Regions from separate parts of the Planococcus sp. MB-3u-03 genome, predicted to be linked through region 2. Evidence: riboswitches for the same ligand, from Rfam matches in the RefSeq annotation. Region 2 holds a riboswitch; the other holds the start of a gene.
The links. A riboswitch is a leader RNA that binds a small molecule or an ion and turns the genes downstream of it on or off. The one in region 2 is predicted to bind preQ1.
Positions count from the first base shown of each region.

Region 1: it holds a riboswitch for preQ1, as region 2 does, so the genes downstream of both, queF (preQ(1) synthase) here and queC (7-cyano-7-deazaguanine synthase QueC) in region 2, are expected to answer to the same signal.

Region 1 covers NZ_CP025135.1:236,416-241,826, forward strand. Annotated here, with positions in the region: gene CW734_RS02465 (MerR family transcriptional regulator) at 1-132, shown strand, start outside; gene CW734_RS02470 (endonuclease/exonuclease/phosphatase family protein) at 228-974, shown strand; gene CW734_RS02475 (endonuclease/exonuclease/phosphatase family protein) at 1,071-1,919, shown strand; gene CW734_RS02480 (queuosine precursor transporter) at 1,977-2,606, opposite strand; gene queF (preQ(1) synthase) at 2,619-3,113, opposite strand; PreQ1 riboswitch class I at 3,210-3,257, opposite strand; gene CW734_RS02490 (cytochrome P450) at 4,238-5,411, opposite strand, start outside.
Region 2 covers NZ_CP025135.1:1,324,025-1,329,435, reverse strand. Annotated here, with positions in the region: partial or broken gene ald (alanine dehydrogenase) at 1-18, opposite strand, end outside; gene CW734_RS07960 (universal stress protein) at 306-806, shown strand; gene CW734_RS07955 (NADP-dependent oxidoreductase) at 853-1,791, opposite strand; PreQ1 riboswitch class I at 1,897-1,940, shown strand; gene queC (7-cyano-7-deazaguanine synthase QueC) at 1,949-2,611, shown strand; gene queD (6-carboxytetrahydropterin synthase QueD) at 2,608-3,030, shown strand; gene queE (7-carboxy-7-deazaguanine synthase QueE) at 3,027-3,734, shown strand; gene CW734_RS07935 (zinc ribbon domain-containing protein YjdM) at 3,815-4,144, opposite strand; gene CW734_RS07930 (universal stress protein) at 4,234-4,653, opposite strand; gene CW734_RS07925 (class I SAM-dependent methyltransferase) at 4,777-5,411, opposite strand, start outside.

The DNA of each region.
Region 1 (5,411 bases), 1.1 Mb from region 2:
GCACACGCAGGACTGGCGGAGATGTATATCGCAGATGAACGTTTTGCGGCCTATTATGAAAAAGCCGGCGAAGGGGCAGCGCAATATCTGCGGGATGCGATCATCGCTTATACAGATCAGCGAAGCGAATAAAAATGGGCCCGCCTGCTAGCGGGTCTTTTTGGTTTCAATCGGCAAGGCAGGGGAATGGAAGTACACAATATTAAGAGAAGGCGGGGGTGTGGAAGATGCTGACAGTGATGAGCTTTAATATTGCATCAGGCAAACGAATCGACGGGAAGCTCGACCTTGAACTAACGGCCCAGGCAATTGAACAAGGAAAAGTGGATGTCGCTGGATTGCAGGAAGTGGACCGGAACTTTTCTTCCCGCAGCCGTTTTTGGGACCAGGCCAAATGGCTGTCCAATCGGCTCGGCATGCACATGGCGTACGAGCCGAATTTGGTCGATAGGGGAGCCGGTGGCGGGCGCCCGAAGCGTGAATACGGCAACGCCATATTGAGCCGTTATCCAATCGTGTCCTCCCAAAACCATGATTTGAGCGCAGTTGAAGTCCATCCGGAAGAATTCGAACCGCGCGGAATGCTCGAAGCGGTCATCGAGGTGGCAGGCCGCCGGTTTTCTTTCTATAATACGCATCTATCGCTGATTGACGAGGAAGTAGACCGCAGCTTGACAGAAATCCTGACCATCGTAACCGATAACCCGCTTCCCCAAGTGCTGGTGGGGGATTTTAATGCTGCGCCTTCTACTAAGCACATCAAGCGATTCTCCAAGCATTTTTACAACGCGTTCGGTTCGGGGCCTTATCCGGATACGTATAAAAAACAAGGTGATCACGGCCAAAAAATCGATTATATTTTTCACGATGCCCATTTTCAGGCGATAGAAGCATGGACCATCGACACCGAGGCATCAGATCATGTACCAATTGTGGCAAAAATCAGAAATTTACAAAACTCTAACAATTTTTAACCTGTTTTTAACTTACAAAAGCGTCATCCTTGCTATAATTAAGGGGACAATTGCAGCTGCCACTGATTCGTTTCAACCAGAAAAGGAGATGGTCTCATGCACGGCGATGCCAGCAGGACACCAACAGTGAAAGTGATGTCGTTCAATATTGCCCATGGAATGGGAATGGACGGCGAAGTGGATTTAGAAAGAACCGCACAAGTGATCGAAGCGTCGGGAGCCACTATTGTAGCACTTCAGGAAGTCGACCGTTATTTTTCGGCCCGCAGTTTTTATATGGACCAGGTCGAATGGCTTTCTGAACGGCTAGGGATGTACGCCGCATATGGCGCCAATTTGAACCAGGCGCCCGATGATCCGGAACGCCCGAACCGCCAGTACGGCAATGCTACGTTAAGCCTTTATCCAATCAAATACGCAGAAAATCATTTTTTGACGCAAGTCGTTACCGACATCTACAATAATGAGCAGCGAGGCGTTCTCGAGACAGTAATTGAAGTCGGGGGCACATACCTCAAAGTATTGAATGCCCATTTAGCGTTGAAAGATGAAGAGCTTGAAATGAGCGTTGCGGAAATATTGGAGATTGCCGGCAAAAGCCATTTCCCGAAAATCATCGCGGGCGATTTCAATGCACCGCCGACACATCGCCACTTGGCCCATCTCCACCACACTATGACAGACGTCTTCTTGAAAACGAAGCGCGGCGACGCCTATACGTATCCGTCTCCTTATGAAAATCACGAAACCGGCGAATCGTTCAAGCCGATGACGCGTATCGATTACATTTTTGCAGACCGCGGCTTTGACGTGCGGGATGCAGAAAAAATCGAAACGGCTGTATCGGATCATTTGCCGATCACCGCAGAGCTCGTTTGGACACAGAAACACGACTCGGCTGCAATCCTTGTGCCTGTAGCCCAGCCAGCCAAACAAAAAATTTAAATACCAAAAGCCGCCGGCAATGTTTAACTGCCGGCGGCTTTTTTATGCATGGATCGATTACGCGAAGCTTTTTTGAGTGACTGTCTTGGAGCGGCGCGCGAGTTTGACGAGCAGGTAGACGAGTGGCGTATCCGCTGCTGCGACGACCCATTTGAATACATACTGCGTCAAAATCATGGCGGCCAAAGCCGACAGCGGCATCGTGCCGTAAAAAGCGATTGTGATAAAAATCGTCGTATCGACCAATTGGCTGACCATCGTTGAGGCATTATTGCGCAGCCACAATTTCGATTCGCCGTTTCTGGCTTTTAATTTATGGAAAATCGTGACGTCCAGGTTTTGGCTGATGAAATAAGATACTAAGCTTGCGAGCGTTACCCGGAAGCCAGCCGAGAAGATCGATTCAAACGCTGCCTGGTCCGCAAAAAATGGCGCAGACGGTAAATGGATGGCCGCAAAGATGAACGCCAGGGCTGCGAGTTGTGTGATAAACCCAGCCATAACCGTTTGGCGCGCGGCTTCTTTGCCGTACACTTCCGCAATCGTGTCGGTGATTGGGAACGTGAAGACATAGACGATGACTGCAGCCGGCAGTACGGCCCATTCGCTGATGGAAAATAGTTTTACGGCCAAGATATTCGACAGGATGAGCAAACCGACAAAAGCGCCGTTCAAATAAAGTAACATGGACGGTTCTCCTTAACGGTTGGTGATCGTTTCCGGATTCATGTCGTGGTTCATCATCCGGTACGTCGCCATTTCTTCGTATTTCGTGCCAGGCTTGCCGTAGTTCGTGTACGGGTCGATCGACAAGCCGCCGCGCGGAGTGAATTTGCCCCATACTTCGATATAGCGCGGGTCGAGCAGTTCGATCAAGTCATTCATGATGATGTTGACGACATCTTCATGGAAATCGCCATGGTTGCGGAAGCTGAACAAATACAGCTTCAAGGCTTTGCTTTCGACGAGTTTCTTGTCGGGAATGAAGCTCAAGTAAATTGTCGCGAAATCTGGCTGGCCGGTTTGCGGGCACAGCGAAGTGAACTCCGGGCAATTGAATTTGACGAAGTAATCGCGTGTGTGGAGATTGTCGATCGCTTCTAGAATGCCTGGGTCGTACTCGAATTTGTAGCGCGTGTTCTGGTTGCCGAGCAAAGACAAATGCTCGAGTGTATCTTCATTTCTTCCTGCCATGTGAGTGGCCTCCTTATAATGGGCCGGCTGGGGGAGAGCTATAAAAAATTCGGACAAACGAAAAGCCGAATCGCATGTGGATTCGGCTTGATTTCAAAATCCATAGTTTTTTATAGAGGGTGGAATGCTATGAACCTCTCCCGTTGCCGGGTTATTTAATTTCCTGCCTTATCGTATAAGATAGGGGCGGTTCTGTCAATTGTTGGTTTGTTAAGGATTGGAAGCTGTAATTTGTGAGGTATATAGTTGATGCGATAGAAAGTGTGAGATGAAAAGAAGTGATTGGAAAAGCTTCCGCTTTTCGACTGCGTTTCAGGGGGGCTGCTTTCCGAGGGGCGGGTGTTGAGCCAATGTACGGCAAAGAGCGCCGTACATTTGTCTCGCCAGCCCGCGCGGTCCCTCAGGAGTCAGCCCCCCTTTCACTTCGTCTCTAGTTATAGAAAGGAAGGGAATTTCTTCTGTCCATTCGATAGGAAATGCTGAGATGCTTCATATTTTTAACTAGACTCATCTTTAGTGTCGAGAGGCTAATTAGTTCTGACCCTACCCACAACATTTTAGACTGTAGCACCAATGTGTCAGACGCCGCATCTCAGGAAGCGATTCCCCCACTAGCCGGCAAATTTATATAGAAGCAGATCAATTTAATCATGTTCCACACATTGAAATCTCTAAGCCGCCCAGCGCTACGGGTGAGCCGACGCCGTAAGACAGGCGTACTTCCTGGCTTATGGCAAGAGGCCAACCCAAAGCAGGGAGGCGGGTAGTAAGGTGAAGCACAAATAGAATACTTATACATTTGACCAAACAAGCCCTCGCTATATTCATAATACGCCCGATTTGGGAAGCGATTCCCCCACTAGCCGGCAACTGATTATAGAAGCAGATCTATCTAATCATGTTCCACACATTGAAATCTCTAAGCCGCCAAGCGCCACGGGTGAGCCGACGCCGTAAGACAGGCGTTCTTCCTGGCTTATTGCAAGAGGCCAACCCAAAGCCGGGCGGCGACTACCAAAATGAAGTACAAATAGAACACTTATACATTTGGCCAAACAAGCCCTCGTTATCTTCTTTTCCAGCAAATAAAAAAAGCTAGAGACAGAATCTCTAGCTTTTCATTATTAATGGAATGGGCACCCTGATTGAACAGTTGTGTTCTTCTGTTCGTGATAGAACACATTGTCTGGGCGGTTTTTCAGTTTTTGCACGTCTTTTAAGATTAAGCGGCTTTTTGGCATAGTTGGCATGCGGGACATGTCGTAGGACAAGTCTTGTTCAGGCACGCTGTATTTCAAGTTCTCCGCAAAGTATTTGAAGATTGATTGCATATACATGACCGTCATCCATTCACCTGCACAGCGGTGTCCGGTATGATGGTCGCCGCCGCCTTGCGGAATGAAAGAAAACGGGCTGCCGTCCCATGTGCTGAAGCGTTCTGGGATGAATTCATCGGCGTTGTCCCAGGAATCCGGGTGATGGTTCGTGCCGTAAAGGTCTAGAATGACGCGCATGTCTTTTTTGAAATGGACGCCGTTCCAGTTGAAATCTTTTTTGGAGATCGCTGCCATGACCGGTGCGAACGGATAATAACGGCGTACTTCCTGGGCGAAATTGTGGCTGTAATTGTTTTCGTCTGCTTGGAGTTTACCGCGCGTGACTGGGTTTTCGTGCATCGCCATGACGCCGAAGACGATAAAGTAAGCTGTGGCGATCATCGGGCGGTAGGCATTATTCAAATCGACAGCTGCCGTCTCAAGGTCGAGCAGTTTGCCATTCGGTGTCCGGTGGTGGGCGACGATATATGCTGCCGTATAGGCCGGTGGATTGTATTCGCCTTTACGGATTTGCTTGATGATTTTTTTCAGCCAGTCTTCGTGCGCATTGCGCGCTTTCATGCCTTGAAGATAGCGCCCTTCAGTGAGGCCGAATGAATCGACCATCGTCACGAGTTCCCATGTGCGCTGCTTGACTTCGCTTTCTTTCATCGGCAAACCAGCCCAGTGGATCATGGAGCGCGTGAAGATTTCTTCGATTTCATCCAATAGGACGACTTCGTCCATCTGCTCCCATTGTTCGGCCTTCGCCTCAAGTTCTTGGATTACCATGCGTTTGGCGTCTTCTAAACGCTCAGGTGTCATCATCGACAGGAACATGCGCTTTTGTTGGTGATGGTCTTCGCCGTCACGGCCGTGGACCGCACCGCGCCCGAATAGCGTTTGCTCAAGCGGAAGCGGCGCTGCGCCGCTGCGTTTGAAATAATCGTTATTGTAGAACAGTTCAGCCGCTTCTTCGCCG
Region 2 (5,411 bases):
AGGTACCCCGATACGCATTACAAAACCCTCCATTATATTGTGTCTGAAATAATAAAATGAACCAAACTATCAGTATTTGAAACCACATCCATTCTAACAGATTCTGTTTGATATTGCTCCATTAATTTGCCTTTTCAAAAGATAATTTTTAATGCGTCAAAACGCGGCATAATCCCGTTTGGCAGAAGAAGGAAAGATATTTCGAAATAGTGAATGAAAAATAAATCGATAAATTTCATTCTTAAAGAAGGAACAATTTGCCTATCCCTCGAAAGTTACAGTATAGACAAAGGAGGAATGTACAGATGACATTAAAGTATAATCAAATCATGGTAGCCGTCGACGGGTCGAAAGAAGCGGAATGGGCTTTCAAAAAGTCCATCGGCATCGCAACACGTAACCACGCGACGCTGAATCTGGTAAACGTGATCGATACCCGTTCGTTCGCCGCAATCGAAGCATACGACCGTTCGATTGCTGACCGTGCCCAGAAATTCGCTGAAGACTTGCTCGGGGATTATAAAAAAGAAGCCGAAGCCGGCGGTGTTGAAAATGTCAATATCGTGGTCGATTACGGTTCCCCTAAGACAATGATTCCCCGTGAACTGGCCGAAAGAGTCGAAGCCGACTTGATCGTCTGCGGCGCGACCGGTTTGAATGCAGTCGAACGTTTCCTCATCGGCAGTGTTTCAGAACACATCGTCCGCTCTGCTAAATGCGACGTACTCGTCGTCCGTACAGACGAAGCGCAAAGCGATGCACCAGACGATTATTATTCGGAAGACCGTTCCGGAAAACCTGAATAACACATATAAAAGCACGCGGCATCCAAGCCGCGTGCTTTTATATGTGTTATTGCTTCACTTTAATGACGATTTTTCCTCTGGCGTGATGGGATTCGCTTAATTCATGCGCTTCCCGTACGCCTTCTTCCGTCAACGGATAGATATGGCCGACTTCCGGCTTCACTTCCCCGCTGACGAACAAATCGCCCAATTTCTTCAATTGCTGGCCATTCGGCTCGAGCCAGAAACTGCTGACGTGGATGCCGAGCTTCTCCGCTTTTTCCTCATCAGGCTGTCCGGCTATGCTGACAAGCCTGCCGCCACGCTTCAATACGCCGTAACTTTTTTCGAGCGTTTCGCCGCCCATCGTATCCAATACAAAATCAAAATCCTCCAGCACTTCGGAGAAATCCTCTTCACGGTAATCGATGACGCGGTTCGCGCCGAGAGAAGTGACGAGTTCATCATTTTTATCGCTCGCGGTCGTCGCTACATAGCAGCCGATGCTATTGGCGATTTGGATCGCCATGCTTCCGACGCCGCCAGCCCCTGCATGGATAAGCACTCTATCGCCTTTCTTGATATGGCCGATCTCCACCAGGCATTGCCATGCGGTAAGCCCCGTCAACGGAATCGCTGCGCCTTCCTCGAAGCTCATGCTTTCAGGCATGCGCGCCAGTAGATTTTCATCTACCGGGACAAATTCTGCATAGGTTCCTTGCCGCGTTGTGTCAGGACGCGCAAAAACCCGGTCGCCTGGATGATAATGCCTGACCTCATCGCCGACTTCCTTGACGACGCCTGCGACATCCCATCCGAGAATGATCGGGAATTCCCATGGCAGCATTTCTTTCAAATAGCCTTCTCTCAGCTTCCAATCAATCGGGTTGACTGAAGTTGCATGAACTTCCACCAACACTTGATGCGCTGAAATAGCTGGCGTTTCCATCTCACGTTCCTTCAATTGCTCTTTTCCTCCGTACTGGTCAATGACTATAGCTTTCATCTGCAGCCACTCCTCCCTTTTACCACCTGTATACCCTGACACCATTTTGCTACACCTGAAAAAGCACAGGAACTTGCCTAATTATGCTATTATGGTAACTGTTTCATAAAAGAGGTTCGCAAACTCCCTCTCTAAAAAACTAAGGAGCTGTATTTAAATGAAAAATGAAAAAGCAGTCGTTGTCTTCAGCGGCGGGCAGGACAGCACTACTTGCCTATTTTGGGCGCTGGAACAATTCAGCGAAGTGCTCGCCGTCACTTTCGATTACGGCCAGCGCCACTCGCAGGAAATCGACCACGCAAAACGCATTGCCGAGACGCTCGGCGTGTCGCTTCAAGTGCTCGATATGGGGCTTATCAACCAATTATCCGCCAATGCCTTGACGCGTGATTCGATCGAAGTCGAAGAACAAAAGGATGGGCCGCCTTCCACTTTCGTTCCCGGGCGCAATCTATTGTTCCTGTCCTTTGCGGCGATTTACGCTGATGCATTCGGTGCGCGCCACCTCGTGACCGGAGTCAGCGAGACGGATTTCAGCGGTTATCCGGATTGCCGGGATACCTTTATCCGTTCGCTCAATGTCAGCCTTAATTTATCGATGGACAAGCAATTCGTCATCCATACGCCGCTCATGTGGCTCGATAAGGCAGGCGTCTGGGAATTGTCCGACCAGCTCGGCGCATTCGATTTCGTGCAAACTGAAACCTTGACCTGCTACCACGGCATTCCGGCAGCAGGCTGCGGCACATGCCCGTCTTGTGTGCTGCGAAACGAAGGATTGCAGACGTATTTGGCCCAAAAGGCAGGTGCGAAATCTTGATGCAGCAATTCTACCCTTCCGTCCCGCATCCCTATAGCTTTGAATTGAATAAAGACATGCATTTTTCCGCTGCGCATTATATTCCTGCCGATGAAGCCGGCAAATGCGCAAAAATGCATGGCCACACCTATCATTTGAATATAACGATTGCTGGCGACCAATTGAACAGCACCGGCTTTCTTATCGACTTTAAACAATTGAAAGACTTGATCCATAAACGCTACGACCATAGCGTGTTGAATGACCACCCGGAATTCACAGATACCTTTCCGACGACTGAACAGCTGGCACAGCAAGTGCACAAGCTGATCCAGGACACACTCGACCATTCGGACAACCAGCCGGCTTGCGTACAAGTCATCGTCCGGGAAACCCCGACAAGCTATGTCATCTACCGGCCGAAAGAGGTGTCTTCATGAAAATCCCTGTAATGGAAGTATTCGGCCCGACAATACAAGGCGAAGGCATGGTCATGGGCCAGAAGACGATGTTTGTCCGGACCGCCGGCTGCGATTATTCTTGTTCATGGTGCGATTCCAAGTTCACTTGGGACGGTACCGGAAAAAGCGTCATGTTGACCGCAGAGGAAATTGCCGAGCAGCTTGAGGAGCTCGGAAAAGACGCCTTTTCACATGTCACCATTTCAGGAGGCAACCCGGCACTTCATAAAGGCATCGCGGAACTGGTCGCATTGTGCCAAGAGAACGGCTGGCGCACAGCTGTCGAAACGCAAGGCAGCATCTGGCAGGACTGGCTCTCGGAAATCGATGAAGTCACCGTCTCTCCGAAGCCCCCGAGTTCGGGCATGATTTTGGACTACTCCAAGCTGGATGCGATGCTCGGCAAGCTATCCTCGGCTCAAGCCAGCCTGAAAGTTGTCGTTTTCGACGAAACCGATTTCTTTTTCGCGGAACAGCTGCACCTGCGTTATCCGTTATTCCCGTTCTTTTTGCAAGTCGGAAATGACGACACGCAGACGACCGAAGACGACAAGCTGGTCCAGCATCTGCTCCGGCGCTATCAATGGCTGATCGACAGGCATTTGGTTTCCGCCCCTCTCAATGACGCTAAAGTGCTGCCACAGCTCCATACACTGTTATGGGGCAATAAGCGCGGCGTGTAAATAGCAATAAAAAACCGGCCATTCCCGCAATATTTGGGGAATGGCCGGTTTTTATTTTATTGCGTTCAAAACTTAAAAGATCAGGCTTTTTTCACAAATTCCGATTTCAGCTGCATCGCACCGAATCCATCGATCTTGCAATCGATATTATGGTCTCCGTCCACGAGCCGGATGCTTTTGACTTTCGTGCCGATTTTCAAGGTATTGGAACTGCCTTTCACTTTCAAATCCTTGATGACCGTAACAGCGTCACCGTCTTGCAAAATGTTTCCAACGGCATCCCGCACCGCTTCTTCTTGCGCTTGTTCAGCCGGGTTCCATTCGTGTGCACATTCCGGGCAGACCGCCATTCCCGCATCTTCGTACGTATACTCAGAACCGCATTTAGGGCAATTCGGCAACTCCATCATCTATCTTCTCATCTCCCATAATTCACGATGCTCTAGGCACCGACAGATGCATTAAGTATACCAAATCAACGAGTCGCGCGGGACTGTTTTTACCTGACCACCAGGACCGGGCATTCTGCATGATTGACGACTTTATGGCTGACGCTGCCAAGCATCACTTCGCGGATCGGTGACAACCCCCGGCTGCCGATAACAACAAGATCGTATGCCTTTTCCTTGGTCATCTTGACGATGGCAGGGCCAGGAATGCCATGCAGCACTTCAATTTGGTAGAATATTTTTTCCCGGTCCAACATCTCAGTAACGGGCTGGATTTTTTTCCGCCTGGCCAAATCGAATTCCATCGCCGACGCGTCGTGGATCACTTCATTCTCATCTTCCTTATAATCGGAAACATAGACGACCGTCACTTCCGCTCCATCGACCAATCCTGCAATTTTTGTCGCTTCCTTGGCTGCACGTATCGAGTTTTCCGACCCGTCGACGGCCAATAAGATGTGCTGATACATACTCCCACTCCTTTCAAGCTGATCGTTCTCTCGTCTCTTTACGCTATTCGCCGTTTGCTTGAAAGTTCCTGCCTTTTTCCAGAAACGAAAAAACCAGCCCTATCCGGATAGGGCCGGCTTGTGTCATGATTTGTTTTCTTTGAACCATCCATTGACTTGCGTGAAGAACTTCGCCATCGTCTCCGGCTTCGACATATTCGGGACACGCGCAAGAAGCACTTCTTTCGGTGCTTTTAGGCCATCCTTTTTCTTCTGCAAAACCAACACGGCCTTAGCGTGCTGGGCATTTTTGAAGATGTTCTCCGGCAGCTCCATCACAGCCTGGATATGCGCCTGCTGTTTCAGGAAACTGTGCAATTGCCCGGCAAGCGGAGATTCGAAAATATTCCTTGGTATGACAAAGAACAAATAGCCGCCTTCTTTTGTATGCTTCAAGGATTGCTCGATGAACAGATGATGGGCGTAGGACATGCCTTCTTCCGCTTTCAATTCATAATTCGAGGCAGTTGCTTCGTCCGGGTAATAACCGACCGGCAAATCGGAAACGACGCAATCGACCGGATCGATCAGCAGCGGCTGCAGGGCATCCTGCAAATAAAAGGTCACTGGCTGCTCGATCAAATTGCCGATATTCGAAGCAAGGCGGATCAACAGGTCATCCAGTTCGACAGCTGTCCCGCTCATGCGGCCATCCAAATAATTCATCACCGTAAACAGCAGATTGCCCGTGCCCGCAGCTGGGTCCAGCACAGTCGCTT